3 regions of the Mesorhizobium sp. LjRoot246 genome follow, and region 1 is predicted to be linked to each of the others. Evidence: predicted binding sites of a transcription regulator. Region 1 holds the regulator's gene; each other region holds the start of a gene.
What was found. The regulator PhoB, encoded in region 1, activates phosphate uptake and scavenging genes when phosphate is short. The targets are predictions, from matches to a motif close to TGTCATNNANCTGTCAT.

Region 1 (6,353 bases):
TCGGCCACATGATCCACCGGCCGAACGGCGCGCTGTGTCGCTGCGGACGGCGCGGCTGCGTCGAGGCCTATGCCGGCAACTACGCCATCTGGCGCAACGCAAGGCAACTGGGTGAGGACGCAGAACCCGTTGCCGATGTCAGCGATGCCGACATGCGCGCCCTGGCGACCGCGGCCCGCGAAAGGGATGGACCGGAGCGGGAAGCCTACCGCAAAGCCGGCGAAGCGCTCGGCTACGGCCTCGGCAGCCTGTTTGCGCTGATCGACCCGGCACCCGTTGCCATGGTCGGCGCCAGTGCCGCCGCTTTCGACCTGATCGAGCCGGCGCTGCGCGAGGCCATCGCCCAGACCGCCGGCGGCCAGCACTCGAAATCGATTTCCTTCGACACCGAGCCCAACGAACTGCCGCTGATCCGCGAAGGCTGCGCGATGCGGGCGCTGACCTTCGTCGATCAGGAGATTTTCGCGCCCGGCGCGCAGGCGAGAGCGGGCCTCGTCGGTAAGAACGTCGCTTGAGTTAGTCCTCCCTGATGGCGTAGCCCGCGCCTCGGATCGTGCGGATGACGTCGGGCATGCGGCCGTTGTTGACCGCCTTGCGCAGCCGGCCGACATGCACGTCGACCGTGCGCTCGTCGATGTAGATCGTCTCGCCCCAGACATTGTCGAGCAGCTGGCTGCGCGAGAACACGCGGCCGGGATGACGCATCATGAATTCGAGCAGGCGGAATTCGGTCGGCCCGAGGCGGATCTCGCTCTTCTTGCGATAGACCCGGTGCGACTCGCGGTCGAGCACGATGTCGCCGACCTTGAGCACGCTGGACAGCACTTCCGGTTTGGCGCGGCGCAGCAGCGCCTTGACGCGGGCCATGAACTCCGGGGTCGAGAACGGCTTGACCAGATAGTCGTCGGCGCCGGTCGACAGGCCGCGCACGCGATCGCTTTCCTCGCCGCGCGCGGTCAGCATGATGATCGGCAGCCGCTCGGTCTCTGGACGCATTCGCAGGCGCCGGCAGAGTTCGATGCCGGAAACCGCCGGCACCATCCAGTCGAGCACCAGAAGGTCGGGAACGTTCTCCTGCAGCCGGATCTCGGCCTCGTCGCCGCGCGTCACCACCTCGACCTGGTAACCCTCGGACTCCAGATTGTAGCGGAGCAGCACGCCTAGCGGCTCCTCATCCTCCACCACCATGATGCGTGGCGCGATCATCGGCTGGTTACCCCTGTCATGCCGCTGGCGCGGACATTGCCGTCTCGTCCTGCTTCGGACGATTGGCGGGCAGTTGCGTGCCGGTCAAAACATAATAGGCATTTTCGGCGATGTTGGTCACATGGTCGCCGATGCGCTCGAGGTTCTTGGCGCAGAACAACAGATGCGTGCAGGCCGTGATGTTGCGCGGGTCTTCCATCATATAGGTCAGCAGCTCGCGAAACACGGAGGTGTATTTCACGTCGATGCGCTCGTCGTCGGCGCGCAGTTTGGCCAAGGCCTCGGCGTCGCGCGCCGCATATTCCTCGATCACGCCCTGCACCTGGATCAACACCAGCTGCGCCATCCCGTCGATCGAATGCGACAGGTCGCGCGGCGTGACGCTCAGCCCGACGGTGCCGACGCGCTTGGCGATGTTCTTGGCAAGGTCGCCAATGCGTTCGAGATCGCCGGCCATGCGGATCGAACCGACCACCGCACGCAGGTCGTTGGCCATCGGCTGGCGCTTGGCGATCAGCGTGATGGCCCGGTCGTCGAGCTCACGCTGGCGCGCGTCCATGATGGCGTCGTCGGAGACGACGCGCTGTGCAAGCGCATTGTCCGAATTGAGCAATGCCTTGGTCGAGCCACTGACCATCAAGCGGGCGAGATCGCCCATGTCGCGGATCAGGCGGCTGATCTGCTCCAGATCCTCATCGAAAGATGCGACGGTATGTTCACCCATGATCTTCGTCCCTCGTATGCCTGAACTTAGCCGAACCGGCCGGTGATATAGTCCTGGGTGCGTTTGTCGTCGGGGGTGGTGAACATCTTGTCGGTGGCTCCCTCCTCAACCAGATAGCCGAGATGGAACATCGCGGTGCGCTGCGACACGCGCGCCGCCTGCTGCATCGAGTGGGTGACGATGACGATCGTGTAGTTCTGACGCAGTTCGTCGATCAGTTCCTCGACGCGAGCGGTGGCGATCGGGTCGAGCGCCGAACACGGTTCGTCCATGAGGATCACCTCGGGCGACACGGCGATGGCGCGCGCAATGCAAAGACGCTGCTGCTGGCCACCGGAAAGGCCGGTGCCAGGTTCCTGCAGGCGGTCCTTGACCTCGTTCCAGATTGCCGCCTTCTTCAGGCTCGACTCGACGATCTGATCCATGTCGGCCTTGCGCTTGGCCAGTCCGTGGATGCGCGGGCCATAGGCGACGTTCTCGTAGATCGACTTGGGGAACGGATTGGGCTTCTGGAACACCATGCCGACGCGCGCCCTGAGCTCGACGACGTCGATGTTCTTGTCGTAGATGTCCTCTTCGTCGAGCGTTATCTTGCCGGTTACCCGCGCTGAATCGATGGTGTCGTTCATGCGGTTGAGGCAGCGCAGGAAAGTGGACTTGCCGCAGCCGGAGGGGCCGATCAGCGCCGTCACCTGATTGAGGCGGACGTCGAGATTGACATCGAACAGCGCCTGCTTCTCGCCGTAGAACACGCCGACCTTGTCGCCGCGCATTTTGATCACTTCGTTCGACTTGGCGTTCATCTTGTCGCCCACTGCGTTTTCAAGGGACTGTTCGGTCATGATGTTCATACCAAAATGCCTTTTTTCTACCAGCGCCGCTCGAACCGACGCCGAAGCACGATCGCGGTGATGTTCATGGCCATAAGGAAGACGAGCAGGATGATGATGGCGCCGGACATACGCTCGACGAAGGCGCGTTCGGCTTCGTTCGCCCACATGTAGATCTGCACCGGCAGCGCGGTGGCCGGATCGAAAGGCGTCTTCGGATAATCGGCGACGAAGGCGACCATGCCGATCAAGAGCAACGGGGCGGTTTCGCCGAGCGCACGTGCCAGACCGATGATAGTGCCCGTGAGTATGCCGGGCGCGGCAAGCGGCAGGATGTGCTGGAACACCATCTGCATTTTGGAGGCGCCAAGACCGAGAGCTGCCGAGCGGATCGACGGCGGCACGGCGGCAAGTGCCGCGCGCGTCGCGATGATGATCGTCGGCAGCGTCATCAGCGTCAGCACCAGGCCGCCGACGAAAGCGGCGGAGCGCGGCATGCCTAGGAAATTGATAAACACCGAGAGGCCGAGCAGGCCGAATACGATCGACGGCACGGCGGCCAGATTGTTGATATTGACCTCGATCAGGTCGGTGAGGCGGTTCTTCTTGGCGAATTCCTCAAGATAGATCGAAGCGGCGACACCGATTGGCAGCGCCAGGAGCAACACGATCACCATCATGTAAAAGGAGCCGATGATCGCCACGCCCATGCCCGACGTTTCCGGGCGGCTGGAGGCGCCATAAGAGAACAGGCCGGTGTTGAAATGCTCCGCCATCACGCCATCGGCCTTGAGCTTGTTCATCCAGGCGATCTGCTGGTCCGAGACCTTGCGTCGCGCTTCCTCGACACTGAGGTCGATCTGGCCCTTGAAAGCCGAGTCGAGATTGGCGGCGGTGAGGATGTTGACGTCGCGCGTCGTGCCGATGACCGACGGATCGGCTGCGACGATGTCGCGCAACTGGACGCGGGCGCCTTCCGACAGGAAGCCCTTGAGCTGCCTGATTGCCGGCTTGTCGTCGGGATTGATGCCGAGCTTGGCGACCAGCGCGTTTTCGGCGAGCTTGGGATAATTTGCCTTGATCAGAACGCTCGGATCCGTGGCGCGCTTTCCGGAAGGATCGATCACCTTCTCATCGAACGTGATCGGCAGCGATACCGTCGTCTGCCAGAAGGCGGTGTAGCCTTTCGAGACGATGGTGATCAGCATGATGGCCAGGAACGCCAGGCCAACGGAAATCGCCACGGCGCCGTAGATGCGGAAACGGCGTTCGGCGGCGTAACGGGCCTTCAGGCCGATGTCGCGGCGCGGATGGGCCGCGGCCCTGACCATCGTATCCATGGGGATGTCGGTCATTCGTACTGCTCCCGGTATTTGCGCACGATGTAGAGCGCGACGATGTTCATCACCAGCGTCAGCGCGAACAGCGTCAGGCCGAGCGCGAAGGCGACCAGCGTCTGCGGCGAATTGAACTCGAGGTCGCCGGTGAGCTGGTTGACGATCTTGACGGTGATGGTCGTCATCGCCTCGAACGGGTTGATGGTGAGATTGGCGGCGACGCCCGCCGCCAGCACGACGATCATCGTTTCGCCGATGGCGCGCGAGGCGGTCAACAGGATGGCACCGACGATGCCCGGCAGTGCCGCCGGCAGGATCACCCGCTTGATCGTCTCGGAGCGGGTCGCGCCGAGGCCGAGCGAGCCGTCGCGCATGGCGCGCGGCACCGCGGTGATGATGTCGTCGGACAGAGAGGATACGACCGGGATGAGCATGACGCCCATGACCAGGCCGGCGGTGAAGATGCTCTGGCCCTGGATGAAGGGCGAACCGCCGGTCAGCGCCGCCGACAGGTCGCGCAGGAATGGTCCGAGCGTGACGACGGCGAAGATGCCGTAGACGATGGTCGGTATGCCGGCCAGCAGTTCAAGCGCCGGCTTGACCACGGAGCGCACCCTGGGTGTTGCGTATTCGGCCATATAGACAGCCGACATCAGCCCGACCGGTACCGCCACCAGTAGGGCGACGGCGGCGATGTAGAGCGTGCCGGCAAGAAGCGGGATCAGGCCGAACTGGCCCTGGCTGCCGCCCGAACCGGCAGCGGCAAAACGCGGATCCCAGACCGTGCCGAAGAAGAAGCTCATCGGCGAGACGCTCTCGAAGAAGGTGATCGTCTGGAACAGCATCGAAAGCACGATGCCGACCGTGGTCAGGATGGCGATTGTGGAAGCCGCGAGCAGCCCCCACAGCATCAGCCTCTCGACATTGTTGCGCGCCCTGGCGCGCGGCGCGATCTGCCTGAGCGCATAGAAGGCGCCGGCGATCGACAAAGCGAGAATGACGACGGCACCGAACAAGCCGAGCCGGTCCTGGACCTTGTTCGCCTCGACGGCGATCGGGATCATGTAGTCCTGGGTGTCGCTCGCCAGTGCCACGCCCTTGGCGGCGAGCAGCGGCTGCAGCTCGGCGAAGCTGGCAGGCGGTGCGGCCAATGTGCCTGCATCGAGTTTGCGCAGGCCCCTGGCGAGGCTCTTTACCAGGCTGACGTCCAGCGCCTCGCTGGCAACCTTGCTGTCGACGGTGCGCTCGGGCAAGGCAGCATGAATGTGTCGGTCAAGATAGACTGAAGAGCCGACGGCCCAGACGGCAAGCAGCAAAAGAGCAGGCAGGACGGCGAGCAGGAAGGCCCACCAGCCGTGATAATGGGCACGCGAATGCGGCTTGACCTTGCCATTGTCCTGGGCCGCGGCACGCTGGCGGCCGATGAAAAAGGCAACCAGGCCGATGGCAACGACGATGGCCAGTACGAGCAAGGACGACATGGACCCACCCCAAGGGAAATTCTAGCGCAGCCGCCATTGCGGCGTGCGGTGAAACCAGGGCGCGGATTTGGCCCGCGCCCTGGTCCGGTAGCTTGACTACATCGCCTTTCCGGCGGCGAAAGCGTCGCGCTGGGCCTGACGCTCGGCGTCCGGAGCAGCCACGAGGCCGTATTCGGCGAGCGGGCTCTCGGGGCCGACCATCTGGTCGTCAAGGAAGAATTCGACATATTCCTTCAGGCCCGGAACGACGCCGAGATGCGCCTTCTTCACGTAGAAGAACAGCGGGCGCGAAACCGGGTATTTGCCGGTAGCGATCGTTTCGGTCGAAGGCACGATGCCTTCCACGCTGGCGACCTTCAGCTTGTCGGCATTGTTCTCGTAGAAGGAGAGGCCGAACACGCCGACACCGGTCTTGTTGGAGTCGATGCGGGCGAGCGTCTCGGTGTAATCGCCATCGATGTCGACAGCCTTGCCGTCCTTGCGGATGGCGATGCAGGTCTTGCCGACTTCCTTGTCGTCGCTGATGCCGGTGGCCTTGATGGCCGCCTTGTCGCAGCCGGCGTCGAGAAGCTTGGTCTCGAACACTTCGCGGGTGCCGTGCTTTTCGCCGGGGATGTAGGCGGCAATGTCCCAGTCGGGGAGCTTCGGATTGACCTGGCTCCACTTGGTGTTCGGATTGTCGACCAGTTTGCCATCGACGACCAGCTTGGCTGCGAGCGCCTTGTAGATGTCGGCGGGAACCAGCGCCCAGTCCGGACCCTTGATGTCGGTGGCG
Region 2 (6,353 bases), 360 kb from region 1:
CGAGACGTCGAGGCCGCCGGTCGGCTCGTCCATGAACACCAGCCGCGGCCCGGTGACGAGGTTGCGGGCGATCTGCAGGCGCTGGCGCATGCCGCCGGAGAAGGCGCGGGGCTCGTCGTCGATGCGGTCCTCGTCGATCTCGACGCGCGACAGCCAGTCGACGGCGGTGGCGCGGATCCTGCCGTAGTGGCGGTCGCCGACCGCCATCAGCCGCTCGCCGACATTGGCGCCGGCCGACACCGTCATGCGCAGGCCGTCGGCGGGGTTCTGATGGACAAAACCCCAGTCGGTGCGCATCAGGAAGCGACGCTCGGCCTCGCTCATGCGGTAGAGCTCGCGGAACTGGCCGTCGCGCATGCGGTAGCTGGCGGTGCCGGAACTCGGCAGCAGCCGCGTCGACAGGCAGTTGAGCAATGTCGTCTTGCCTGAGCCGGACTCGCCGACGACAGCCAGGACTTCGCCCGGCCACAGCTCGAAGGAGACGTTGTCGCAGCCGACACGCGAGCCGTAGAATTTGGACAGCGCCGAGACGCGCAGCAACGGTTCGTCGGTCATTGCTTCTCCTTACCCTCCCCCTTGTGGGGAGGGTCGGCGCGCAGCGCCGGGGTGGGGGTTGAGTGGGGCGTGGATTGGTCAAGACCCGCGCCTTCGGCGCGACCTCCCCACAAGGGGGAGGTAGGGGCGTTGCGCCGCTTCTCGCAATGGTCGGTGTCGGAGCAGACGAACATGTGGCCGCCATGGTCGTCGAGGATGACCTCGTCGAGATAGACATTCTCGGCGGCGCACAGCGCGCAGGGCTGGTCGAAGGTCTGCACCTCGAACGGATGGTCCTCGAAGTCGAGGCTGACCACTTCGGTGAACGGTGGCACCGCATAGATGCGCTTTTCGCGGCCGGCGCCGAACAGTTGCAGGGCCGGCGAGCGGTGCATCTTCGGATTGTCGAATTTCGGCGTTGGCGACGGGTCCATCACGTAGCGGCCCTCGACCTTGACCGGATAGGCATAGGTGGTGGCGATGCGGCCGTGCTTGGCGATGTCCTCGTAAAGTTTCACATGCATGAGGCCGTATTCTTCCAGCGCATGCATTTTCCGCGTTTCGGTCTCGCGCGGCTCGAGGAAGCGCAAGGGTTCCGGGATCGGCACCTGGTAGACAAGCACCTGGCCCGCCGTCAGCGGATGTTCGGGGATGCGGTGGCGGGTCTGGATGATGGTGGCGGTGGCAGTGTCGGTCGTCACCGCGACGTTGGCGACCTTCTTGAAGAAGGCACGGATCGAGACCGCATTGGTGGTGTCGTCGGCACCCTGGTCGATCACCTTCAGCACATCGCCGGGGCCGATGATCGAAGCGGTGACCTGGACGCCGCCGGTGCCCCAGCCATAGGGCATCGGCATCTCGCGCGAGGCGAACGGCACCTGGTAGCCGGGAATGGCGATGCCCTTGAGGATCGCCCGACGGATCATCCGCTTGGTCTGCTCGTCGAGATAGGCGAAGTTGTAGGTGGCGATGTCGGTCATGGCGATCACATCCACATTGTGCTATCGAATTGGCGGCCAGGACGCGCAAAAAAGGGCGAAATCGGATGACCCAAACCGGTTGGATGCATCTTGGAATTCTGCTGCTGGCATTCGTCGGCGCGGTCGCTTTTCTTCTTCGAAGGATGGTTCTGTCTGCGCCGAGGGAGGGCGCGCATGGCGAGAACATCGGCGGTAGCGACAGCTACGGCGGGGGGTATGGCGGCCATTCCCATGATAGCGGCGGCGGTCACGGCGGGTCGGGCGACTAGGCTCATTCCGCTGCCTCCCTCTTTTCTTCCGCCTTCACGGAATTCTCGCGCGCGTCGTATTCGGCACGCATGCGGCGCACGAGGTCGAGTTCGGCCTGGAAGTCGACATAGTGCGGCAGTTTCAGATGCTCGACGAAGCCGGTCGCCTGGACGTTGTCGGAGTGCGAAATGACGAACTCCTCGTCCTGGGCGGCGGCGACGACATCCTCGCCCAATTCCGAGGCGCGCAACGCGCGGTCGCAGAGCGCCATCGCCATCGCCTTGCGCTCGCTCTGGCCGAAGACCAGGCCGTAGCCACGGGTGAATTGCGGCGGCGCCTTGGCCGAGCCCTTGAACTGGTTGACCATCTGGCATTCGGTGACGCGGACGGTGCCGAGCGGCACGGCGAAGGGCAGTTCCGGCACGTCGAGTTCCAGCTCGACCTCGCCGATGCGGATTTCGCCGACGAAGGGATGGTTGCGGGCATAGCCGCGCTGCGTGGAATAGCCGAGCGCCAGCAGGAAGCCCTCATCGCCGCGTGACAGCGCCTGCAGGCGGATGTCGCGCGCCATCGGGAATTCCAGCGGCTCGCGGGTGATGTCGCCGGGGATATGGTCCTGCGGCATGTCGCCGTCCGGCTCGATCAGGCCTTCGCGGGCAAGGATCGCCGAGACGCGCGGCATGGCTTGCGCTTCGGTCTCGCGCTGCAGCGGCTCGGCAACGTCAGCGCCGGCGGCAAGCTCGGGATCGAGCAGTCTGTGCGTGTAGTCGAAGGTGGGGCCAAGCAATTGGCCGCCGGGCAGGTCCTTGTAGGTCGCCGACACGCGCCGCTCGACCAGCATGTTGGCGGTGTCGATCGGCTTGGAGTAGCCAAAGCGCGGTAGCGTGGTGCGATAGGCACGCACCAGGAAGATCGCCTCGATCATGTCGCCACGCGCCTGGGCGATGGCGAGGGCGGCCAGTTCACGGTCGTAGAGCGAGCCTTCGCTCATCACCCGATCGACGCCGAGCGCCAGCTGCTCGACGATCTGGTCAAGGCGCAGCGCCGGCACCGAACGGTCGCCGCGCCGGCGGTCGGCGAGCAGGCTGTGGGCATTGGCAATGGCCGCTTCGCCGCCTTTTACCGCGACATACATCCTACGCCTCCATCGTCTTGATGCGCGTCGTGCGCGGCAGGCAGGCGACGCCGTCCGATGTGGCGAGGATGATGTCGACGCCGCGCGGAAAGCGCTTGATATTCTGCTTCCACTGTTCGACGAAGTGACGCGGCATCCGCGCCGGCGCGATCGTGGCGCTGGTTTCGATGCCGGGACCTTCGAGCAACAGCGGCGTGCCGGAGACGAGATCGCCGACCTGCAGGATCAGCGTGGTCGAACGGTCGGGATAGTCCTGCGTGCCCTGCGAAAAACCGTCCAGCGCCATCATCTCGGCCGGCGTGGCGATCAGAGCGAAATGCGCATCGGCCGGCGTGTTGGCCAATGGCGCGCCGGTGTGGAAACCAAGCCAGGATTTGATTGCGGTGGAGGCCTGCAGAGCCGGGTCGAGCCAGAGCGGCGTGTCATTGTCGCAAAGCGCCAGCGCGATGGCGCCGGCGCTTGCCGAGAGCGGCGCCGGCGGGCGGGCGAAGGCCGGCAGCGGCTGCACGCTGCCCGGCCGCGCCATCGCGTCCATGACCGCGCGGAATACGGTCTGGGCGTCGAAGACCGGATCGGCGAAACCGCCCTCGATCGATTGCGCTGCAATGTCCATCAGTCTTCTCCGCGAACCATGGTGAAGAAATCCACCTTCGTTGCCGCCGTCTCGGCGCGGCGTTTTTCATGCGCCGTGGTCAGTGCCAACCGCAGCGGCGCTATCAGCCCGGTCTCGACCTCGGCGCGGCGGCCAGGGTCCTGCCACAGTGCGTCGGCGATGGCCGCCAGCCTTGCCTTCTGCTTGTCGCGGCCAAGCGCATAGCAATGGCCGACCTGTCCGGACGGCAGCCGGACCGTGGCGCGGGTAACGGTCGCCTCGCCGACATTGAAGGGAGCGCCGCCGCCGCCGATGCGGCCGCGCAGGGTGACCAGTCCGGTTTCGGGGCCGCGCAGCAGCTCGGCGTCCGAAGGCAGTCCGGCCTCGTTCCAGAGCCGCACGATGTCATCGCCGCTGGATTGTGCCAGGGTTGACATGGCGGCCTTGCGCTCGGCCTGGTCGCGGGCTTCCTGTCCTCGCATCAGCAGCATTCCTCTTTGCTAAATTTGTCTATTGATATAGACAACTATACAAATTATACCTATTATCTAACGCGTGTCCATGACGGGTGGATGACAGCGATGGAATACTGGGGGCAATGATGGTCGGGCGGCTGGCGGCGGACAGCATCGAGCGGCGTAGTGGCGTTTCGTTGTGGCGGCAGATTGCCGACAAGATGCTGCATGCGATCGCCATCGGCGATTTCGTCGAGAATACCGCGCTGCCGCCGGAAGTCGTGCTGGCCGAGCGCTATGGCGTCAACCGCCATACCGTGCGCAGCGCCATATCAGCCCTTGTGCAGGAAGGCGTGCTGCGGGCCGAGCAGGGGCGCGGCACCTTCGTGTTGTCACGCAAGCGGCTGTCCTATCCGATTAGCGCGCGCACACGCTTTTCGACAGGCTTGCAAGGACAGACGACGGAAAGGCACATCGTCCTGCTCGCCTCGTCGGTCGAGCCAGCCAGCCATCGCGTCGCCGAGGGCCTTGGCCTTGCCAGGGGGGCCGAGGTGATCCGTCTGGAGACGCGCGGCGAAGCCGATGGACGGCCGGTGTCGCGCGCTGTCGGCTGGTTCGAGGCCAGGCGCTTTGCCGGCATCGATGCCGCGATGGCCGAGACCGGCTCGATCACCACGTCGCTGGCCCGCTTCGGCATCGACGATTATCTCCGGCAGTCGACCGTGCTGTCGGCGCGCCATGCCGATGCGGCGGACCTTGCCGATCTCGACCTGCAGCCGGGCGCCATCGTGCTGGTCACGGTCGCTGTCAACGTCACGCCGGACGGCCAGCCGATCCAGTTTTCCGAGTCGCGCTTCCCGGCCGAACGGGTGGAGCTGAAGCTGTCGGCGCTGTAGTGATCGCGCTCACTTGTCAGCGGCTTGGCGTTTGAGAACCGCCTTCCCCCACTCCGTCTCGGCTTCGCCGAGCCACCTCTCCCCCCTCCGGAGGGAGAGGAAGGGAGCCCGCTGGCGGCGGGAGAAGGAGGGAGTTTGGTTGAGGAGCGTTGGCTGCAATAGGCTCGCACCCTTCCTCTACCCCGTCGATCGGGGGAGAGGTGGCTCGGCAAAGCCGAGACGGAGTGGGGGTCGACCTGCGCGGGGCGTTATGACCCCACCTCGATCACAGCCTTGATCAGCCCGGTTTTCTCGTGTGCCCAGCGAGCAAGATCATGCGGCGTCTCGGCAAGCGATGTGCGGTGGGTGACGAGCTTGGCCAGCGGCACCGCGCCGTTGCGGATCGAGGCGGCGACGTGATCGAAGTCGGCACGCAGCGCGTTGCGGCTGCCGATCAGAGTCATCTCGCGTTTGTGGAATTCCGGATCGGAAAAGCTGATGTCGTCCTTGACGACGGAGACCAGCACCAATGTTCCGCCATGCGCGACATGGGCAAAGGCCGACTGCACCGACTGGGTGTTGCCGGTGGCGTCGAAGACCACGTCGAAACCTTCGCCCGATGTCGCCTCCCTGACCAGATCGGGCACCGCGCCGCGCGAGCCGTCGAGTATTGCGAAGCCGAGTTCTTTCGCAGCAAAGTCCAGTCTTTCCGTGCTCATGTCGAGCAGTGTCACGTCGAGCCCGGCGATGCGGGCGAAGATGGCGGTGCCGAGTCCGATCGGGCCGGCGCCGATGACCAGCGTGCGGGCGCCTGGATCGGCGCGGGCGCGCCGCACCGCATGCGCGCCGATGGCCAGAAACTCGACAGCGGCGGCATCGGCCAGCGACAGGCCGTTGGCCGGATAGAGATTTTGCGCCGGCACCAGGATGCGCTCGCACATGGCGCCGTCGCGATGGACGCCCAGCACCTCGATCCTGACACAGCAATTCGGCTTGCCGTGCCGGCAGGCGATGCATTTGCCGCAGGAAAGATAGGGGTTGATGACGACCCGCTCGCCAACGGCAAGTTCGACGCCTTCGCCGGTCTCGACGATCGTTCCCGACACCTCATGGCCCATGATGCGGGGATAGGCGAGGAACGGGTGCTTGCCCTCGAAGATGTGGTAGTCGGTGCCGCAGATGCCGACATGGCTGACCGCCACCAGCGCCCAGCCGGCAGGTGGCGCGCCGGGCGCGGGACGGTCTTCCAGGACAAGATCGCCGGGCGAGCGGCAGACGACGGCTTTCATGCTTTAATCCAGTCTGTCATGAAATCGCCGGCCTGTCGGTTTTGGCGGGCCGGTGATCGATCGAGGAATGATCTACTTGCCGCGGCGGCGCAGGCCGTCGAAGTAGACGATGATGATGATCAGCGCGCCGGTGATGATGCGCTGCCAGAACGAGTTGACGTTGAGCAGGTTGGCGCCGTTGTTGATGGTGGCCAGGATGAAAGCGCCGAGCAGCGGTCCGTGCACCGAGCCGACGGCGCCGAAC
Region 3 (6,353 bases), 3.3 Mb from region 1:
CGGCGGAGCGAACGGCGATGAAGCTCTTGCCGTCGAGCTTTTCGGCAACCTGGGCGGCTTCCGACTTGCGCTCGAGGTTGCGGGCTTCGAGCTGCGCGCGCTGGCCTTCGAACTTCTTCTTGTTGGCTTCGTTGGCGCGCAGCGCCTTGCCCTGCGGCAGCAGGAAGTTACGGGCAAAGCCGTCCTTGACCTTGACGGTATCGCCCATCTGGCCGAGGCGGGAAACGCGTTCGAGAAGAATGACTTCCATGGTTTTGTTCCTTCTGTTGGGCGCCAATCGATCGATGAGATCGACGCCGAATGTCTCTGGAACAGGTCAGGAAGCTTGAGCGCCTGAGGCGCTGGTGTCGCTGTCCTGCCTGTCGCGGCAGTTAGAGGTTTTTAGCCTCAACCCGGGATTTGATATTCAATCCTGCGGCGCCCGTCGCCGTGGGAGAAGAGCGGGCGGCGAGCCGCCCGCATTGGAGATATTAGCGAACCACGTAGGGCAGCAGACCGAGGAAGCGGGCGCGCTTGATCGCCTTGGCGAGTTCGCGCTGCTTCTTCTGGCTGACGGCGGTGATGCGCGACGGCACGATCTTGCCGCGCTCTGAAATGTAGCGCTGCAGCAGACGCACGTCCTTGTAGTCGATCTTGGGCGCGTTGGCACCCGAGAACGGGCAGGTCTTGCGGCGGCGATGGAACGGGCGCCGGGTCGGGATCTGGTTGATGTCGACCATTATTCTGCACCCCCTTCAAAGCCTTCGCGCGGACGGCGCGGACCACGATCGGCACCAGCGTCGCCGAACGAGCGCGGCGGACGATCGCCGCGGTCGCCGCGATCGCGGTCGCCGAATGAGCGCGGGCCACGATCGCCACGGTCGCGGTCGCCGAAGCCGCCGCGGTCCGAGCGCTCTTCGCGCTTTTGCATCATGGCCGAGGGGCCTTCCTCATGCGCCTCGACCTTGATGGTCAGGAAACGCAGCACGTCTTCGGACAGGCCCATCTGGCGCTCCATCTCGTTGAGCGCGGCCGCCGGGCAATTCAGGTCCATCAGCGTGTAGTAAGCCTTCCGGTTCTTGTTGACCCGGTAGGTGAGGGACTTCAGTCCCCAGTTCTCGACCCGACCGACGGACCCGCCATTTGCGGAGATGACACCCTTGTACTGTTCGACAAGCGCATCGACCTGCTGCTGCGAGAGGTCCTGCCGGGCAAGAAACACATGTTCGTAAAGAGCCATTATGTCTTATGCCTTTCTTCGTTTCTCTCCCGGTTCCCGGCGGCAAAAGCCTCTGCAACTTCTCTGACCCGCAAACCCTCGAAGGGTACGGGGAAGAAAGGAGCATAACGAGACGGTCGAGAGCGGAGACACGGGAGGCGGAAGCACTTCTGGCTTCACACGAAGGTTTTCGAGAAAACCTCCGGCCCTCCGTTCAGCCCCCAGCAAGGACCGGCAGATTGCGGGCGTCTATATAGCAATCCGGCTACAACGCAAGGGCAGGCGATGTCGTTTGTCGTAAGCAGATGATGTCGTCCGCGTCGCAGGCGGCCAAAAATCAAACAGCAATAACGGCTAGGCTTCGGGGTTTTCCGGCAACTGCGCCTTAACCACAATGTCAGGTCGTGCGGAGTTGAAACCCAGCGTCAACCGTCGATTCATCATGCGAGGCGCAGAAGCCGGATAACCCGCGCACAAAAAGCGCGGCAAGCATTTTCCGGGGGTATGGATGCTTCTCAACAAGTTCTGGCGCTCGACGAGCGGCAATTTCTCGCTAGTGCTGGGATTGGGCTTGCCGGTCATCCTGACGGCTGTCGGTTTTGCAACCGATGTCTCGACCCTGATGCGGGCCAAGGGCAATCTGCAGAATGCCCTTGATTCGGCAAACCTTGCTTCTTCGCATCTTGGCGATCTCGACATCAGCCGCAATGACGCTTTCAACCGCTATTTCCAGGCCAACATCGTCGGTCATGGCGAACTCAGCAATGCGCAGGCGACATTGACTGTCGACAAGGGCGTCAACTTCGTCAAGACAAAGGCGGTTGCCTCGGCGGACGTCAATCTCAACTTCGCCTTCCTGTTCGGCAACAGCAAGCACATCGCGGTCGATGCCTCCGCGGTCGAATCGAACAATCAGCTCGAAGTCGTGCTGGTGCTGGACAACACCGGTTCCATGGCCGGCGCTCGCATGACGGCGCTGAGGACGGCGACGAAATCGTTGCTCGACACGCTCGAGTCGGCAAAATCGCCGACGCGCCAGGTCCGGGCTTCGCTGGTTCCATTCGTCACGGCCGTCAATGTCGATGGCGATGAATTCGACCCGTCCTGGATCGACATGGACGGCAAGTCTTCCACCAACGGTGTCAATTTCCCGGTCATCGACGGCAAGCGTCCCCATCATATGGCGCTTTTCAAGCAGCTCAAGGCGACCGGATGGACAGATGCGGGATGGAACGGCACCGGATGGAAAGGCTGCGTCGAGGCGCGGCCGGGCGCTTACAATATTTCCGACACGCCGCCCGATCCGGACAAGCCCGACACGCTGTTCGTGCCGTATTTTGCGCCGGACGATCCGGAAATTGCCCAAACGCCGTCTGCCTCGTATGGCAACTCGGCCAGGCACTACAACAATTCCTATCTCGACGACGGCTACGACAAGACCAAGCTCGATAAGCAGAAAGGCAACCGTCTCGGCATCGATTTCAGCGATCTCGAAGATCCGTTGACGCCCGGCAAGGCTGCCAAGGAGAAGGTCGCCAAATATGTGGCGCCCGTCAAGGAGCTCATCACCGAGACGGGCACCCCTGTCACCGTTGGCCCGAACCGCGCCTGCCCCACACCGGTCGTTCCCCTCACCGACGATTTCGACAAGTTGCGCAAGGCAGCCAGCGAGATGACCGAGTGGAACGGTTCAGGCACCAATGTCTCCGAAGGCCTGTCGTGGGGCATGCGGGTGCTGTCGCCCGCCGCGCCCTACACCGATGGAGCGCCGTGGAAGACGCCTGGCATCAGCAAGATCGTGCTGTTGCTCACCGATGGAGAGAACGTCGTCTATGGCGCAAGCGAAGAACTTGCGACAAAGTCCGACTACACATCCTATGGCTATCTGGCGGGTGGCCGTTTCGGATCCGACAACCAGATCACCGCGGCGCGCAATGTCGACGGCTGGACCAAAAGCGTTTGCACGCAATTGAAGAACGAGGGCGTGCAAATCTACACCATGGTGCTGCAGTCCGACACCGCCGCCAACCGCGAGCTTTACAGCGCATGCGCCTCTGATCCGAGCGGCTATTATGCCGTCAACGATCCGGCAAAACTGCCGAACGTGTTCCTGCAGATCGCCAACAAGTTTACGAAACTGCAATTGACGAATTGAACACTTGGTCCGAGAGAGATGGGCCGGCCCTGACGGGATCGATCCGTCTCAACTCGTATGGGCGACAACCTTGTCGACCGTTTCGGGGAAGAAGTCAGGCGCTGCCCGACGCTTGCCGAACATCATATCGTACTGCAGCAGGCGGAAGTCGCGGATTGCCGGGTCGATCTCCTTCTGCCGCGCCCAATCGGGCGTGGCCTCGCCAGTCGGCGTCAGCAGCAAATTGCGGTCGACGACACGGTAACGTTCGCGCATCTCGCCCAGGAAGCCGGTGTAATAGGGATGGCTGATGCCGGCCGTCTTCAGGATATGATAGGGCAGGAAGGCCGGGCTGACGGCGCCCATGTCCTCAGCCGGGCCGGTGCGGTTCGACCAGATGACCAGAGGCGTCTCGTGATGTTCGAGTGCAGCCTCGGGCGACGCTTCCTTGCGCGGCGCGACATTGTCCTTCAGGAAACCGGTTTCGACATAGACCGGCCCCAGCGGCGGCAGGTGGTCGCCGAAAAAGGCGATCACGGTGGGGCGGGAGCGTTTCTTCGCCCACTCGACGAGGCGTTCAAGACCGCGATCGGCATCGGCTGAGCCCTCGGCGTAGCTGAGCAGCGATTCGCGCGCCCACTGGCTGATCGGCGCCTGCACCTTATGTGTCGGATTGTAATAGCGGTTCGGCTCGTAGGGACCATGGTTTTGCAGGCTGACCGCAAAGAAGAACACCGGCTCGTCGCTGGCGTCGGCCTCGCCGATGATCTCGTCGGTCATCGCCGCGTCCGATGCCAGCGGCCCGCGCTTTTGCATGGGCGGCAGCGTTTCTTCCGACTTGAAATCGTTGAAGCCGAAATCGGCGTAGACCGCGCCACGGTTCCAGAACCAGTTGGTGCCGGGATGGATGGCGCGCGCCCGGTAGCCCTGGCTCTTCAGGAAAGTCGCGAGCGAAGGCGTCGGCGTGCGCACATATTGCTGATAGGGGATGCTGCCGGCGGGCAGGAAAGCGTTGGAAAAGCCGGTCAGCGCCTCGAACTCGATGTTGGCGGTCATGCCGCCGAATTCCGGCGAGAACATCGAGCCAGAGCGCAGCGCCCGCACATTGGGGATCGGATCGGGCGTGATGCTGACGCCGGGCAGCTTGGTCGGATCCCAGAAGGACTCGCTCATGACGATGATGATGTCGGGCTTTTCGGCGGGCACCGAGGCGATCACATCAGTCCTGCCGATCGCGGCGATTGCCTTGTCGGAATAGCCCGGCGGCGCCGAAACGTGCGCCATAGGCACGTTGAGAGCAAAGGCCAGCGCAAAGCCGTTGGAGGCATAGTTTTCCTTCTGATCCCACATGATCGGGATGATCTGCAGCCGATCCCTGGTCCAGGAGAAGGTGGCGTAGTCCATGATCGAAACGAAGAAGGCGAGCAGCGGTACTGCCAGCGTCAGCCGCGCAAGGCGGCCCTTGCGGCTGAGTGCGGGAACCTTGCGGCGCCATAGCCGCCAGCCGTAGACGAGCAACGACAGGCCGGCGACGATGCCGACGACCATGGCAAGCGCGGTCATCGGCCGTTCGCGCACCAGCAGCGGCAACAGCGCGAAGATCTGGCGGGCATAAAGGAAATCGGTCGGATAGAGCGGATCGCCGAGATAGTGCGACTTTTGGTGACCGACGAAAGCAAGCGACAGGGTCAGCGGCGCGACGATCATCAGGCTCTGGTGGCTGCGGCCGAGCACCGCATCGAAGCCGATCAGGAGCAGCGCGAACACGACAATGGTGGTCCAGCCGGGCTTGAACGGCTGCAGGAAGAAGGAGACGGTGCCGGCGAAGTCGCCGCGCACGATCAGCTCGATGGCAAACACCAGGACAGCCGCGATTGCCAGGCTGATCAGCCCATAGCGCACGACCGGCCATCTCCTGCCTGGCAGATAGCCGGTGGACGGATCGTCTTCCAGGAACTGTGGCGCGGCTTTTCCGGCGCGTTTCGAACTCTTTGCCACTTTAACTTCCCCACCCAGCGACAACACGTCACTCGATTGTCATGGAATTGTCACGCAAAGCTAGCGGCTGTAGCGAAAATAAGAAGAGCCAGCAAACGAATCGTGAGCGGTTTTCATCAGGAGTGATCGCCAAAAACCCTTTCGCAACAGGGGCTCGGCAGGCAAAGTCGCCGTCGGGCAGCGGTGAACCGGGCTTGACTTGGCGGCCTGCCTTGCGTCACAGGCAAGAAAAACTCGTCTATCAGGCAAGCAAAACCAGCCCTTGGGAGCCCTCGCATGGCCGTTGCATTCACCTTTCCTGGACAAGGCAGCCAGGCTGTCGGCATGGGCAAGGATCTTGCTGACACCTTTCCGGAGGCGCGCAGGGTCTTCCAGGAGGTCGACGACGCGCTCGGCGAAAATCTGTCGAAACTGATCTGGGAAGGGCCAGAAGAGGTGTTGACGCTGACCGCCAACGCGCAGCCGGCGCTGATGGCCGTGTCGCTGGCCGCGATCCGGGCGCTGGAATCGCGCGGCTTCTCGCTGAAGGACAAGGTCACCTATGTCGCCGGCCATTCGCTGGGCGAGTATTCGGCGCTCGCAGCCGCCGGCTTTGTTTCGGTTGCCGATGCCGCCCGGCTGCTGCGCATCCGCGGCAATGCGATGCAGGCGGCGGTGCCGGCGGGCGAGGGCGCGATGGCGGCGATCATCGGGTTGGAACAGGCCGATGTCGAAGCCGCCTGCGCAGAGGCTGCCCAAGGGACCGGGAAGGGCTCGGTCTGCCAGATCGCCAACGACAATGGCGGCGGCCAACTGGTCATTTCCGGCACCAAGGCCGCGGTCGAACTGGCGGCCAAACTGTGCACCGAAAAGGGCGCCAAGCGCGCGCTGATGCTGCAGGTCTCCGCGCCGTTCCACTCCGCGCTGATGACCCCGGCCGCGAACGTCATGCGCGAGGCGCTGGCCGGGGTGGCGAAGGCCACGCCGGTCGTCCCCATCGTCCCCAATGTTACAGTCACCCCGACCAACGACCCGGACGAGATC

Region 2: phnF (phosphonate metabolism transcriptional regulator PhnF) is a predicted target of PhoB. The motif match lies at 4,052-4,068, and genes of this name have one in related genera.
Region 3: ACSQ3L_RS23800 (LTA synthase family protein) is a predicted target of PhoB. The motif match lies at 5,368-5,384, and genes of this name have one in related genera.

What each region holds. Positions count from the first base shown of each region.
Region 1 is NZ_CAXUSN020000001.1:1,531,652-1,538,004, reverse strand. Features, by position in the region: gene ACSQ3L_RS07330 (ROK family protein) at 1-515, shown strand, start outside; gene phoB (phosphate regulon transcriptional regulator PhoB) at 517-1,206, opposite strand; gene phoU (phosphate signaling complex protein PhoU) at 1,223-1,930, opposite strand; gene pstB (phosphate ABC transporter ATP-binding protein PstB) at 1,957-2,781, opposite strand; gene pstA (phosphate ABC transporter permease PstA) at 2,799-4,115, opposite strand; gene pstC (phosphate ABC transporter permease subunit PstC) at 4,112-5,578, opposite strand; gene ACSQ3L_RS07300 (PstS family phosphate ABC transporter substrate-binding protein) at 5,675-6,353, opposite strand, start outside.
Region 2 is NZ_CAXUSN020000001.1:1,886,662-1,893,014, forward strand. Features, by position in the region: gene phnK (phosphonate C-P lyase system protein PhnK) at 1-555, opposite strand, end outside; gene ACSQ3L_RS09050 (alpha-D-ribose 1-methylphosphonate 5-phosphate C-P-lyase PhnJ) at 552-1,514, opposite strand; gene ACSQ3L_RS09055 (hypothetical protein) at 1,520-1,789, opposite strand; gene ACSQ3L_RS09060 (carbon-phosphorus lyase complex subunit PhnI) at 1,786-2,898, opposite strand; gene phnH (phosphonate C-P lyase system protein PhnH) at 2,900-3,511, opposite strand; gene phnG (phosphonate C-P lyase system protein PhnG) at 3,511-3,972, opposite strand; gene phnF (phosphonate metabolism transcriptional regulator PhnF) at 4,092-4,841, shown strand; gene ACSQ3L_RS09080 (zinc-binding alcohol dehydrogenase family protein) at 5,090-6,109, opposite strand; gene ACSQ3L_RS09085 (ABC transporter permease) at 6,182-6,353, opposite strand, start outside.
Region 3 is NZ_CAXUSN020000001.1:4,832,117-4,838,469, reverse strand. Features, by position in the region: gene rplI (50S ribosomal protein L9) at 1-250, opposite strand, end outside; gene rpsR (30S ribosomal protein S18) at 471-719, opposite strand; gene rpsF (30S ribosomal protein S6) at 719-1,219, opposite strand; gene ACSQ3L_RS23805 (pilus assembly protein TadG-related protein) at 1,707-3,353, shown strand; gene ACSQ3L_RS23800 (LTA synthase family protein) at 3,402-5,354, opposite strand; gene fabD (ACP S-malonyltransferase) at 5,607-6,353, shown strand, end outside.